Linked DNA regions of Simiduia agarivorans SA1 = DSM 21679. The protein of the gene in region 1 interacts with the protein of each later gene in a pairwise test. Links are inferred from orthologs where the notes say so. Each region holds a gene or a part of one and is shown on either strand. Other genes may lie near its edges.

The links. Proteins that work in one complex are often made in the same cells at the same time.
Region 2: the proteins of uvrA (region 1) and uvrB interact in binary tests that used the Escherichia coli proteins (3 or more experiments, as listed by UniProt). The link is inferred for Simiduia agarivorans SA1 = DSM 21679 from one-to-one orthologs.

The regions. Positions count from the first base shown.
Region 1 is NC_018868.3:1,993,769-2,001,311, forward strand. What follows is about bases 2,794-6,153. They hold uvrA (excinuclease ABC subunit UvrA), read left to right. Parts: upstream 2,794-3,097; coding sequence 3,098-5,953; downstream 5,954-6,153. Other genes in these bases: M5M_RS08850 (curlin-associated protein), read left to right, coding at 2,794-2,987; M5M_RS08860 (tetratricopeptide repeat-containing sulfotransferase family protein), read right to left, coding at 6,084-6,153. Also shown: M5M_RS08835 (curli assembly protein CsgF), read left to right, coding at 1-224; M5M_RS08840 (CsgG/HfaB family protein), read left to right, coding at 241-1,110; M5M_RS08845 (PPE repeat-containing protein), read left to right, coding at 1,292-1,846; more of M5M_RS08850, read left to right, coding at 1,869-2,793; more of M5M_RS08860, read right to left, coding at 6,154-7,543. UniProt on the Escherichia coli protein: The UvrABC repair system catalyzes the recognition and processing of DNA lesions. UvrA is an ATPase and a DNA-binding protein. A damage recognition complex composed of 2 UvrA and 2 UvrB subunits scans DNA for abnormalities.
Region 2 is NC_018868.3:230,066-237,212, forward strand. Bases 2,012-4,975 are described here. They hold uvrB (excinuclease ABC subunit UvrB), read left to right. Parts: upstream 2,012-2,481; coding sequence 2,482-4,470; downstream 4,471-4,975. Other genes in these bases: M5M_RS01070 (pyridoxal phosphate-dependent aminotransferase), read right to left, coding at 2,012-2,375; M5M_RS19235 (bifunctional serine/threonine-protein kinase/formylglycine-generating enzyme family protein), read right to left, coding at 4,489-4,975. In the rest of the region: rlmKL (bifunctional 23S rRNA (guanine(2069)-N(7))-methyltransferase RlmK/23S rRNA (guanine(2445)-N(2))-methyltransferase RlmL), read left to right, coding at 1-1,029; more of M5M_RS01070, read right to left, coding at 1,002-2,011; more of M5M_RS19235, read right to left, coding at 4,976-6,906; M5M_RS01085 (PP2C family protein-serine/threonine phosphatase), read right to left, coding at 6,916-7,147. UniProt on the Escherichia coli protein: The UvrABC repair system catalyzes the recognition and processing of DNA lesions. A damage recognition complex composed of 2 UvrA and 2 UvrB subunits scans DNA for abnormalities.

The DNA of each region.
Region 1 (7,543 bases):
ACAGCACGCCGTCTGATCTGGACCGTTTTACCAGCTCCCTGCAATCGCGCCTGCTCAGTCAATTGCTGACTGATGTCGGCAGCGGCAATAGCGGCAGCATTGAAACTGACGCCTTTATTGTTGATCTAGTGGACATTGATGGTGTCCTGACGGTCACCATAACCGACCGCGAAACCAACGAAGTCACGGAAATTGTCGTCTCCGGTTTAAACCCCGGCAACTAACTTTCAGGGAAGAATCATGTTCCGATCCGCATTGCTTTTGTGCGCAGGCGCCTGCCTGTTTATTTCTGGCTGCCAGACCGCTGAAAAAACCTCTGCCGCCCTGTTTGGGCCCGGCGTTGAACACGCATCACTCACACCCAGGGCGAGTACTTACAGCGACCTGAAGTCATTGCCGCCGCCCAGGGGGAAGATTGTCGCAACGGTTTACAATTTCCGCGACCAGACCGGGCAATACAAGCCGATTCCTGCCAGCTCCTTTTCCACCGCGGTAACGCAAGGTGCCACCGCCATGCTGGTGAATGCCATGAATGAATCCGGTTGGTTCATTCCGCTTGAACGGGAAGGCCTGCAGAATTTGCTTACCGAACGAAAAATTATTCGCGCCGCGCTGAAAAAGCCGGGCACCCCCACAAATAATGACGATGATTTGCCTTCTTTGCTGGCCGCCAATGTACTGATAGAGGGCGGAATTGTGGCCTATGAGTCCAACATAAAAACCGGCGGCGCTGGCGCCCGCTATTTTGGTATTGGCGCCTCAGAGCAGTACCGTACCGACCAGGTGACTGTAAACTTACGGGCTATCGACATCCGCTCCGGCAGAATCCTGCACAGCGTTCTGACCACCAAGTCAATTTTGTCCCAAGAGATCACCACCGGCGTATTCCGCTTTGTGGAATACAAACGACTGCTGGAAATCGAGGCCGGCACCACCACTAATGAGCCTGCACAACTGTGCGTTTTATCCGCCATAGAAGCAGCGCTAATACACCTGATTGTTGATGGCATCGAAAAAAATTCCTGGACGCTAATGAACAATGAAGACATCAACAATGCAACTTTAAAGCAATATATGTCGGCTAAACCTGCGCTGCAAAAACAAACGTAGAAGTACAGACGTACCGCCAAAAAAGTAAACTAATGTAAATCTAATACAGGGACGTATTTTTGATCATAAAAAAACATTAGATACTGATCAGTCACAAAAAACATTTTCAGTCTTCTGTTGGATAGTTAGCGGTTTTTTAACAACAGAGAATGAGGCTCCACTGTGACGGAGTTCAAATCCCATGGATGGTTTTAGCGCAATGACGCGCTGGCAAAAAACAATAACAACACCGCTATACATCGGCTGCCTCGCGCTCGCGTTCAGTCTCAACGCGGCAGCCTCGCCGGACCTGGGCGCCGGCGATCTGGATGCACTCTTCAGCGAGCTGCCGAGCCATGCCAATCACGCGGCGCTGGTCGAGCAACTCGGTAGCGTCAACAGTGCAGACATCCAACAAAGCGGCATTGGGCAACGCGTCGCACTGGTTCAATCCGGGTACAACCAACACGCCTCTGTGCAACAGCTGGGTGACAACCACTCAGCACGGGTTTCCCAGCAAGGTGAAGACAATCTCTTGTTCCTGATCCAATCCGGCTCGCTCAATCAGCTGGTGCTCCAGCAATCGGGCTTCGCCAACAGTGCGAATGTGCATCAGGACGGCAGCGCCAACACGGCGACCATTCAGCAACAAGGTAATCAGAATTCCGTTGTGTTGCAGCAGTACGGCAATCACCACGCCGCCAGCATAACGCAGTACGGAGACCAGTTATCGGTCTCTGTTCGTCAATCGCAGTAAATCCATCAATGAGGAAGATGCTATGAAAAAATTGATCAACCCTTTAGCCATTGCCATCGCATTGGCATCTACCGGCGCACTCGCAGACGGCAATATGGCGTCGGTTACCCAGTTCGGCGAATACAACGATGCCACCGTAGACCAGATCGGCACCACCGAAGCCCAGGCCAGCATCAACCAGTCTGGCTCAGAAAATGGTGCCGCAATTGTGCAGAGCAATTCAACCGCGCCGATGTATGCTCTGATCGACACACAAGGCAACCAGAACCGTGCGGCGATCGCGCAGGACGACAGCTGGTATGCCAACGCAACTGTTTACCAGGTGGGTGACGACAACCGCGCCGAGATTTCCCAGGTAGCTATTTCCGACGACTCGTCAGCAGGAATCTACCAATTCAATGCCACCGGTAACGACGCGGAGATTTCGCAGGAATTCGCCTTCCTGTCTAGCGCAAACATCACCCAGGATACCACCGACATGTCCTCCGCTCAGGTTGAGCAGGTTGACGGCATGGGCCTTAACGCAAGCATTTTCCAAAACAACACCTACGGTGATCAGGCCTACATCTTCCAGACCGGTGCCTTCCAGACCGCGTCAATTTATCAGGATGATGCCTGGCTCTCCGGTGCCTACATCAGCCAGGAAGGCCAAGGCCACAACGCAAGCATCAGCCAGACCGCAATCTCCGATCTGGCAACCGCGGACATCGCACAAACCGGTGCAAATAACAGTGCCAGCATTGGTCAGGACGGCTCACTGTTCAGCGAAGCCTACGTCGCTCAATCCGGCGAATCCAACAGCACCAATGTGTATCAGGGTCCGCAAGGTATTCATCTGGCATTGGTCGATCAGGACGGCTTAGGTAACAGCGCGTGGGTTAACCAGTACGGTATTGCCGACACTGCGCTGGTAAGCCAGAACGGTGAAGGCCTGTATGCCGATGTGTATCAGTCAGGCGACCTGAATGATGCCATCGTGGATCAGTCCGGCATGTACAACCAAACCTATATTTCTCAGTACGGCATGGGTATGGATGGCATGAATAACACGGTATTTGTTCAGCAAACCGGTGCTTATGATTATGCCAATGTGGTACAGGGCGGCGGCTCCGGCAACAACATCAGCGTTATCCAGAACTAAGCCTCGGGGCAGGGCCGCAATGGCCCTGCCCTTTTCCCTTCCTTACCTGACACCCCTCCGCCCCTTCGCTATAATCGACCGCTTTGTGATCCCATAGAGAGCAGTCAGCAGTGGATACCATTCTGGTTCGCGGCGCCCGCACCCATAACCTCAAGAACATCGACCTCGACATCCCGCGCGACAAGCTGGTGGTGATTACCGGGCTATCCGGTTCGGGGAAGTCTTCACTCGCATTTGATACGCTCTATGCCGAAGGCCAGCGCCGCTACGTGGAGTCTCTGTCCACCTATGCGCGCCAGTTTTTGTCCATGATGGAAAAGCCCGACGTGGATCACGTGGAGGGCCTGAGCCCCGCCATCTCCATCGAGCAGAAATCCACCTCGCACAACCCCCGCTCCACGGTGGGCACGATCACTGAAATCTATGACTACCTGCGCCTGCTGTACGCGCGCGTGGGTGAGCCCCGCTGCCCGGAACACGGGGAACCTCTCGCCGCCCAAACCGTCAGCGAAATGGTGGATCAGGTGCTGGCCCTGCCGGAAGGCAGCAAAATCATGTTGCTGGCGCCCTTGGTCAAAGACCGCAAAGGTGAGCACTTACATATTCTGGAACAGCTGAAACGCGACGGTTTTATCCGCGCCCGCATCGACGGCCTGGTGGTGGATCTGGACGATGCACCGAAACTCGACAAAAAGAAAAAACACACCATTGAAGTGGTGGTCGATCGCTTTAAGGTCAAGGCAGATTTACAGCTGCGTTTGGCTGAATCGTTCGAAACGGCCCTCAATCTCGCTGACGGCCAAGCCCTGATCAGCTACATGGACGGCGACGGTGACGACCGTATTTTCAGCGCCAAACACGCCTGTCCCATCTGCGATTACAGCCTCGCCGAACTGGAACCCCGGCTGTTTTCCTTCAACAATCCGGCCGGTGCCTGCCCCAGCTGTGACGGCCTGGGTGTGCGCCAGTATTTTGATGAAGACAAGATAATTCACGACCCGGAACTGACCCTGGCCGAAGGTGCCATCCGCGGCTGGGACAGACGCAATGTGTATTATTTCCACATGCTCACAAGCCTTGCCGAACACTATGGATTCTCCATTGATGTGCCGTGGAAAAAACTGAAGAAGAAAGACCAGACGGCGGTGCTGCAGGGCTCGGGCGATACGGAGGTATCCTTCCGCTACGTCAACGACCGGGGCGATATCTACCAACGCACCCACCGCTTTGAAGGCGTGATTCCCAATATGGAACGGCGCTATCGCGACACCGATTCCAATATGGTGCGCGAAGACCTGGCCAAATTCCTGTCGCACCAGAATTGCCCTGAATGCCAGGGCACCCGTTTGCGCCGCGATGCCCGCCATGTATTTGTGGACAACCGCACCCTGCCCGACATCACCTCACTGCCCGTGGGCGAGGCGTTCGATTATTTCTCGTCCCTGAGCTTCACGGGTCGCAAACAGGAAATCGCCAGCAAGGTGTTGAAAGAGTTGCGCGACCGCTTCCAGTTTCTGGTGGACGTGGGCCTGAATTATCTCACCCTGAACCGCAGTGCTGAAACCCTTTCCGGCGGCGAAGCACAGCGCATCCGGCTCGCGAGCCAGATCGGTGCTGGCCTGGTGGGCGTGATGTACATTCTGGATGAACCCAGCATCGGCCTGCACCAGCGCGATAATGAGCGCTTACTGCGCACACTGACACACCTGCGCGATCTGGGTAACACGGTGATCGTGGTGGAGCACGACGAGGATGCCATCCGCGCCGCCGACTTCCTGATCGATATCGGCCCCGGCGCCGGCGTGCACGGGGGAGAGGTGGTGGCTGCCGGCACCTACAAGCAGGTCATCAAAGCGAAAAACTCGCTCACTGCCGATTACCTCTCAGGCCGCAAATCCATTGCCGTGCCGGCCAAACGTACGCCTTACAACGCCAAAGAAGAGCTGGTACTCGCCGGCGCCACCGGCAACAACCTGAAAAACGTCACGCTTACCCTCCCGGTGGGACTCATGACCTGTGTCACCGGGGTTTCGGGCTCGGGTAAATCCACGCTGATCAATGCCACCCTCTATCCCCTGGCAGCAACAGCGCTGAACAAGGCCACCACCCTGAAAGCGGCCGAGCACACATCCGTGCAGGGCCTGGAGCATTTCGACAAGTGCGTGGATATCGACCAGAGCCCCATTGGCCGCACACCGCGCTCCAACCCGGCCACCTACACCGGTATTTTCACTCCCATCCGCGACCTGTTTGCCGGCACCCAGGAAGCCCGCTCGCGCGGCTACAAGCCCGGGCGCTTCAGTTTTAACGTTAAAGGCGGACGCTGCGAGGCCTGCCAGGGCGACGGCGTAACCAAAGTGGAAATGCATTTCCTGCCCGATGTGTTCGTGCCGTGCGACGTGTGTAAAGGCAAACGCTACAACCGGGAAACGCTGGAGATCAAATTCAAAGGCAAAAACATCCATGAGGTGCTGGACCTCACGGTAGAAGACGCGCGCGAGTTTTTCGATGCGGTGCCCGCCATTGCTAAAAAACTGCAAACCCTGATGGATGTTGGCCTGTCCTACATCCGCTTGGGGCAGGCAGCCACCACGCTCTCGGGCGGTGAAGCCCAGCGGGTCAAACTGTCGCGGGAATTGTCAAAACGCGATACCGGTAAAACCCTGTACATCCTCGATGAGCCGACTACAGGCCTGCACTTCTACGACATCCAGCAGCTGCTGAACGTGTTGCACCGCCTGCGCGATCACGGCAATACCGTGGTGGTAATCGAGCACAACCTGGACGTGATCAAAACCGCCGACTGGGTGGTGGACTTAGGCCCCGAAGGCGGCAGCGGCGGCGGTGAAATCATCGTCACCGGCACCCCGGAGGATGTGGCGAAGGCAAAGCACTCCCATACGGGCCGCTTTCTTAAACCTCTGCTGGCAGCCCAGAAGCCCAAAGCAAAAGCAAAGAAGAAGTAGCTCGAACGACTCGGTCGGACCAGACTCGGTCGGACCAGACTCGGTCGGACTAGACTCCCCCATGCTAAAGCACTAAGTGCTTAGCCCTTGGTGCTTTAGCATGAGGGAGTCTGACCCCGAACTTACGGGGCTACTCCAAGGCCCTGAGTTTTTCAGCCACAGGCGCCATCAGCGTCTCGAAGTGCCGCCAGCGACCTATAGACCGGGTGTGCGGTTTTTCGCGCACCTGAGCAGCGCTGGCTGTGGCTACGGTTTGTTTTTGCTGGTAATAAGCGAGGCAGTCAGGCTCCATGGACAACCCCAGGCGCTGAAGCAACTGCGGTACCTGTTGATGAGGGTCGGCGACCAGATCCTCATATTTCACTTCAACCAATCGATCACCCAGCAAGCTACGCCAGTGCGCCATCAGCCGATGGTAGCCCAGGTAGTAATCTGCCAATGCGTCCAGGTCATAGGAGAAGGGATAAGCACCGGCAAACAGTTGTTTGTAGATGGCAAAGCAGGCATCCAGGGGATCGCGCAGCACGTGCACAAACCGGCCATGCGGGAAAGCCTTGGCCAAAAGCCCCAAGTAATAGAAGTTTCCGGGCAGCTTGTCTGTGCGTAAGCCACCGGGTAAGCCGAGATAGGCGGAGGCCTGCCAATACCCCTGCGCCACCGCCACAGGGTCAATGCCCGCACTGGCTGCAGCGATAGCGGGATTCAGTGCCTGCGACGCTTTGAGGCCTGTGAGCTGCTTGGTGACCAGACCCACAAATTGAAGTTCGCCAGCGCTGGTCACCGAAGAGTGTGCAGATAATATGCTATCGATCAGGGTGGAGCCGGTGCGCGGCAACCCGACGATGAACAGCGGCTCAGTGCCTTCAGTGTTCCCGGCCGGCGCAGCCGCCGGTGTTTTTTGCCACCAATCGGCGTCAAAGCCACGTATCAACGCATCTACGGTCAGCTTCTCATCGGCACCGCTGTAGGGAGGCGCCACTGCCTGAGCGGCTTCAGCGGCCCGCTGATAGGTATTAGCGGCCCGGGGCCAGTCCTGCTCGTCTTCGTACCACTTGGCTAATGCATAGTAGCCATATGCCTGATTCAAAGGCCCTTGCCACCGGGGTAAGCGATCGCCGACTAACTTAATGGCGGCTTGTCGATCGATACCCGACAAACGCGAATACTGCCACCAGGCGCGAGGATGATCCGGCGACAGCGCCAGCAGGGCCTCGAGCGATTCCTTTGCCAGGAAAGTTTCACCATTGAACAGGGCGCAGGCCGACAAATTGCTCAGGTATTCCGCGTGGCTGGGCACCGCGCTGACAGCGGCCCGGTAGAGCGGTAAAGCCTCGGCGTGACAGCCGATGTGCGTCAGCACCGAGCCGGCCAGATCCTGTAACCAGGGCTTGCCGCGAATATCGTCAGCCGCCAATCGCACCAGTTGGCAGGCTCGTGCGTGATCGCCAGTGCGCACCAAGCAACGCGCCAGCTGAATGGCAGCATCACAACGGTTTTGATCCAGCTGCAAGGCCCGCTCAAACGCTTTGGCGGCCAGCGCAAACTTTTCTGCCTGACCGGCCAACACACCCGCCACATAGTGACCGTCGG
Region 2 (7,147 bases), 1.8 Mb from region 1 along the record:
TTGCTCTTATTTGATATTCGCGAACAGCAGGCTCAACCCGAACGCAAGCCCGATGCGCCAATCGAATTGCGCCCAGTGGTTTTGTCGGCCGGCGCGGAAATGTTTGCTAACCGGTTAAAGAAAAACCAGAAGCAGTTGGCCAAATGGATCAAGCGGGAAAATATTCACTGCTATCGCCTGTATGATGCAGATATGCCCGAATATGCCGTGGCGGTGGATGTGTACGAAGGCTATGCCCATGTGCAGGAGTATCAACCTCCGGCAAAAGTGGACGAGACCGCAGCACGGCGCCGGATGGAAGAGGTGCGCGATGCGCTGCCGGGCGTGCTTGGCATCAGCCAGGATCACATCAGTTACAAAACCCGTCGCCGTACCGCCGGCAAACAACAGTATGAGAAACAGCAGGTGCGCGCGGTCCACCCGCTGGTGCCAGTGCGTGAAGGGCAGGTCCGGCTATTGGTGGATCTGTGGCAATACCTGGATGCCGGCTTGTTCCTGGATCATCGCCCGTTGCGGCTGCGCATTGCCAACGAGTCGCGCGGTAAACGCTTCCTGAATCTGTTTTGTTATACCGCAACGGCTTCTGTGCATGCGGCGGTAGGCGGCGCGCGTTTTACTCACTCGGTGGACATGTCGCGCACCTACCTGGATTGGGCCCGCAAGAATTTTGCCGAAAATGGCCTGGGTGAACAGCAGAATCGCCTTGAGCAGGCGGACTGTTTGCAGTGGTTGGCAACGGCCAAAGGCGAGTACGACATCATCATGCTCGACCCCCCGAGTTTTTCCAATTCCAAACGCATGGAGGGCGTACTTGATATCCAGCGCGATCAGGTTCAGCTGATTGATGATGCCATGCGCTTGCTGGCGCCAAAAGGCGTGCTGTATTTTTCCAATAACCTGCGCAGCTTCACCCTGGCACCGGAGATCGAGACTCGCTATCGGGTGGAAGATATTACCCGCGAGACACTCGACCCCGATTTTTCACGCAACAGCAAAATCCATCACTGCTGGTCGATCCGGCACTCCTGACGCAGGGCGCTGGCAAAGGCATTGCTGGCATCCAGCAATTGCTGCCTGCGCGCCGCGCCTTCGCCTTCGCTGAAGCAGAAGGACAGGCGCAATTGGTTCAGTCCAGCCATCGGGTTGCGTGCACGGGCATCGTCCGGATAAAAACTGAAGGTGGGAATGGTGACCACGCCATAGTCTGCCACCAGTCGCTCGGTAAAGGCGGTATCACAGTGCAAGCTCGGGTGATTGAGCGTAAACACGGAAAAAAAGCCGGCGCCGGGCTCTGTCCATTGAAACAAATCCGGGTGGTCGCCCAGGCGCTGTTTCAGCGTCGACAGCAACAGGTCGCGGTTCTCGCGGTAGAGCGCAATTTTTTGCTCGGCCATGGGCCAGAGGCTGGCGCGGGTGGCGAAACTGTCATCGCCCAAAAATGCGGCAAAGGCCATCAGCGCTTCCGGATTGTGCAGCAACGTCTGGCTGCTGGCTTCTGTGAGCAGCAAGTCGGTTAAAGCCTTATTGCTGCCATCCTTGAGTGTGATCCGGGCCTGGGTGAAGGCAAAACCGATACGCGGGCCCGGTAGACCGACTTTGGACGCGGTAAACAGATGTACCGTCTGCTCTGGCGCCAGGCTGTAAAAAATGTGCGGGCGGTCTTCCGGCGCATCAAAACTGATGTAGTTGTAGGGTGCATCTTCAACCACTAACACATCTTCGTCTCTTAGCACCTCGAGAATCGCGCGGCGACGCGCGTTGCTGAAGGAGATGCCGCCCGGGTTGTGACCATCGGGCACCGTGTAGTAGAAGGGGACAAAACGGCCTTCTGCGCGCGCGCGGTGGATCTGGGCGCGCAGCTGTGCCGGGTCTGGCCCTTCCGCATCCATATCCACGCTGTAGATTCTGGCTTGTTGACACAGACCAGCCCGGGCCAGAAATCCAGCATAGGTCGGGGCGTCGGTGATGTAGCCTATTTTTTCCCCGGCCCGTTCGAACAAGGAGCACAAGAGGTTGATGCCGCCGGTGGAGCCGATGGTGGGGATGCAGCTGTCGGGGTCGATGCTGGCGTTGAAATCGCGACCATAGACCTCGGCAAAGCGCTCGCGGGCAATCCTCGGGCCAAGCGTATCCGTATAGCCGTAGAGTGGCCGCATCACGTCCCGCAAGCTGGTGTCCTGGGCCAGATGGTCAAACCAGGCCTTGCTGCGCGCAATGTAATCCGTGGGGTCTGTGACCTCCGGGTGCGGGTAGCCTGCGCCCAGGTGATGCAGTTGCAGGCCTTTTTCGGCGGCGAGTTTGGCCAGTTTGGGCAATGCCGCCGCCATTTTACGGGTGACACTGACGGGCTGGGCGACGAGGTGAGGCGCTTTCATCGGGGGTATCCTTGTGGCTTTGCGGTATTGTCGCGTGCGGCTTGGCCGACTACAAGGAGGCCGGGGCTGAATTTGTTATGATGCGCTCTGGTGAATCGGGATATAGATGATGAAGCAGTTCGAGGTACACAGCGCGTTCGCGCCGGCTGGCGATCAACCCAATGCAATTGCGGCCCTGGTCAAGGGGTTGGAAGCGGGCTTGAGTCACCAGACCTTGTTGGGTGTTACCGGCTCGGGAAAAACGTTCACCATTGCCAATGTGATCGCCGCGTTGCAAAAGCCCACCATGATCATGGCGCCGAATAAAACGCTGGCTGCACAACTCTATGGCGAGTTCAAGGAGTTCTTTCCCAATAATGCGGTGGAGTACTTCGTGTCTTACTACGATTACTATCAGCCGGAAGCCTACGTACCGTCGTCTGATACGTTTATTGAAAAAGACGCATCCATCAACGAACACATTGAGCAAATGCGGCTATCTGCCACCAAAGCGCTGATGGAGCGGCGCGATGCCATTGTGGTCGCCACTGTCTCGGCGATCTATGGTCTGGGTGATCCGGATGCCTACCTGAAAATGGTGATTCACCTGGATCGCGGCGACCCGATGAATCAGCGCACCTTACTGCGTCGATTGGCCGAGCTGCAGTACACGCGCAACGACGCGGCGTTTCACCGAGCCACCTACCGCGTGCGCGGCGAGGTAGTGGATATTTTCCCCGCCGATGCCGACGATCTGGCTGTGCGGGTGGAATTATTCGACGATGAAATTGAACAAATCAGCCTGTTTGATCCGCTCACCGGGCGGGTGCAATCGAAAGTACCGCGATTCACTATTTACCCGAAATCTCACTACGTCACCCCGCGCGAACGCGTGCTGGAAGCGGTAGAGCAGATCAAGGCGGATCTGGCTGAACGATTGACGTTTTTACGCAATGAAAACCAGCTGGTTGCCGCTGAACGGCTGGAGCAGCGCACCCGTTACGATATTGAAATGATGGTGGAGCTGGGTTACTGCAACGGCATTGAAAACTATTCGCGCTATTTGTCCGGGCGGGAGCCTGGCATGGCACCGCCCACCTTGTTCGATTACCTGCCGGCCGATGCTTTGCTGGTGGTGGATGAATCTCATGTGGCAGTGCCACAGATCGGGGGTATGTACCGCGGCGATCGGTCGCGCAAAGAAACCTTGGTGGAATACGGTTTTCGACTGCCATCGGCGCTGGATAACCGGCCCATGCGCTTTGATGAATGGGAAAAACTCGCGCCCCAGACGATATTTGTTTCCGCCACACCCGGAGACTACGAAAAGCAGCATGCCGGTCAGACAGTGGAGCAGGTGGTGCGTCCCACTGGTCTCGTGGATCCGGTGGTGGAGGTGCGCCCGGCCGGCAGCCAGGTGGATGATGCGCTGTCGCAGATTCGGCAACGCGTCGGCGCCGGCGACCGGGTATTGATTACCGTGCTGACCAAACGCATGGCCGAAGACCTGACCGATTATTTACAGGAGCACGGTGTCAGGGTGCGTTATCTGCATTCCGATATCGACACGGTCGAGCGCATGGAAATCATCCGCGACCTGCGCCTGGGCGAATTTGACGTGTTGGTGGGAATCAACCTGTTGCGTGAAGGTTTGGATATGCCAGAGGTATCATTGGTACTGATCATGGATGCCGATAAAGAGGGTTTCCTGCGTTCGGACCGTTCCTTGATCCAGACCATCGGGCGCGCGGCCCGCAACTTGAACGGCAAGGCGATTTTGTATGCGGACAAAATCACTGGCTCCATGCAGCGCGCGATTGACGAAACGGATCGCCGGCGGGAAAAGCAGTTGGCGCACAATGAAAAGCACGGCATTACCCCGGTAGGGGTTAAAAAATCCATCGCCGATATTCTGGAAGCCGGGCAGGCACCTGGTAAGAAAAAACGTCAGAAAGTGGCCGAAAAACCTGCCGATTACGCATTGGCTGAGGGCGAAGATATTTGGAAAACCATTGCTGAGCTGGAGCAAAAAATGTTTCAGCATGCCAAGGATCTGGAGTTTGAGCAGGCGGCACAATTGCGCGATGCGATTCACAAGCTCAAAGCTCGCGCCTGACGCGAGCGTGAGCTGTGGTTAGTAAAGCTCGACGACTACTCTGAAGCCAACATCGTTATAGGCTTTGCTGGCATCGCGGCCTTCCCGGTGATGGACGGTAATATCTTTGGCGGAGTCCTTCATGGATCCGCCGCGCACGCTGCGCAAATCACATTGGGCTAATTTAACTGCACTGGCGTCCCTGGGGGCGCTCAGATAATGATTCTGGAAACAATCCTCAACCCATTCTGCCACGTTGCCGGCGGTGTCATGCACACCAAATGCATTGGGGTTGTAACTGCCAACCGGTGCTGTTTTGGTGGTAAACAAGCCGGCGTAATCACTTTGGCAGCCGTTGCGGCAGTTTGCACGCTTTTTGGCGTCGCCGGTCCACCAGTAATCGCCTTCACTGTTGGCGCGCGCCAGAAACTCCCATTCAGCCTCGGTGGGCAAGCGGTATTTCTTTCCGGTGGATTCAGACAGCCATTGCGTGTACGCGCGCGCCTGCTCCCAGCTGACATTGATGACCGGTCGGCTGCCTCGTCCCCAGCGTTCATCGTCGGGTTGCCCCAGATTATTGGCACTGAGGAATTTGTCGAAATCGGCAAAGGTGATTTCAAATCGGCTGACGGCAAAGGGCTGATCAATGGTCACGCGTCGCTCGGGCATGGTAACGCTCGACCCTTTATCACCCATGGTGAAGGTGCCGGCAGGAATGATCACCATTTCCGGCCCTTGGTCACCGTTGGCGAGCTCGTTTTTAAACAGAGTCCCGGGCACCACTACCTTGCGTAAACTCACATCCAGTGACCGGTCCTGTGTGCCAAGGCGCACCCATTCCTTGTAGGTGTGGTAACCCTCCGCGGTAACTTCGACCAGATAGCGATCAGGCAGTAACGCTATACCGGGTTGATACTTTTCTTTGATATTAAGAATGCGCACGCGTGCTGATACCGGCTCTGGATTAACGGTCAACGCAAATCGAGGGGCGGGCGGCGGTTCAGGTATGGGTTCAGGCGCAGGCTCTGCTACCTCGGCTTCAGGCGTGTCGGTATCGGGCAAGGTATCCGTTGGAAGTGCTTCAGATTCATTGATTTCAGTCTCAGCGACTTCTGGTTCTGGCGTGCGCAAAACGGGTTGGGGTGTCGAGGTCATCTGTGCCAGGGGTTCAGGTTCACTGGCTTCGATGATAATCGGGGCTGTCAGGTCACGTTGATTGAGCAACGCTGCACTGAATATTGCCGCATTGCGCAGTGCAATCGGGTAGTGATTTTCACCCGGTAAGTGAAATCGGATCAATGCAACACTGAAGGTAAACCAAAGGCTGCCGACCACCAGCACAATCGACAGCACGCGGGCAATGCTGAAACCCGTCCGGTGATTACCCGCCTGAAAATAGGCCGCCTTCTGAATGCGGGTGGATACCACGGTGGTCCGGTCGTTTTCGCCACTGTCCGGATTGGTTCTGATTTCTGTGACAGTGGAGTCAGGCCGACGATAAAAACTGCGCTTCGGTGACCAGCGCCAGCGGGCTATCTCGGTGACGGCGGCTTTGGCCTGGGCTGACAGTGCCGCGTAGCTGGTCAATACCAACGCCTTGAACAGCGATGCAATATGCATGGCGGAGGGCTCGGTATTCGACATATAGCGTGGCCGGCTGCCGCTGAGTGTGGCATCAAGCTCGTCGATGGCATTGACAATCTCGCGACCACGCTGAAACCTGTCGTCGGGATCTTTGGCCAGCAAAGTATTCAGTAATTTCTGATAAAGCGAGTATTGCGGGGGTAACTTGGGAATCGGTGCCGTCAGGTGTTTGATGGCGATGGCAACCGCTTCTTCGGCCTTATAGGGCACGGTGCCGGTGAGCATTTCATAAAAAACCACGCCCAGGCTGTAAATGTCGGAGCGGCCATCAATGGCCTTACCGCGTGCCTGTTCCGGGCTCATGTAGTGGGGCGTGCCCACGACCATGCCGGCGTTTGTCATTTGTGACGCGCTGCTGACAGTTTTCGCCACGCCGAAATCCGAGAGCACGGCTGAATTGTTTTCCCTGAACAGAATGTTTTCGGGTTTGATGTCGCGGTGGATGTAGCCTTTTTCATGGGCCAGGTCCAGCGCGAGCGCCATTTCACGCACGATCCGTAAAATTTCCGATGTGCTCAGACCGGTGGCCATCTTGTCGTGCACCGAACCACCGGGCAGGTAGTCCATGGCAATGTAATTCAGGTTTTTATAGCGGCCAATATCGTAGATAGAGACGATATTCGGATGTGACAATTGGCCAACAATATTGGCTTCCCGTTGAAAGCGCTCACTGAAAACCGGGTCGGCGTTGAGGGCAGGGGACATCACTTTGAGTGCCACCTCGCGTCCAACGCTGAGTTGGATTGCAAGGTACACGGTCGACATGCCGCCCTGATTAATTTTGCGAATAATGCGGTAACCGGGAATTTGCATGGCGTGTGATTAACCTATCACCCAGAAACACAGCAACGCCAGCGAGGCAGTGGCCAATGTGTATAAAGAAAAGTCCAGTCCGGCATTGCCCGTGAGTGCGGGCAGCCAATCGGTGATGGGGGTATAGAAATAGCGTTTGGTCAGAGGCGACTCAATCACCTGTAGCGTGATGTTGTCGTTGCCACCCTCATCCAGTGCGGCATCCATCAACTTGGCGGCGGCGTCGCGAGGAGAACGCGCA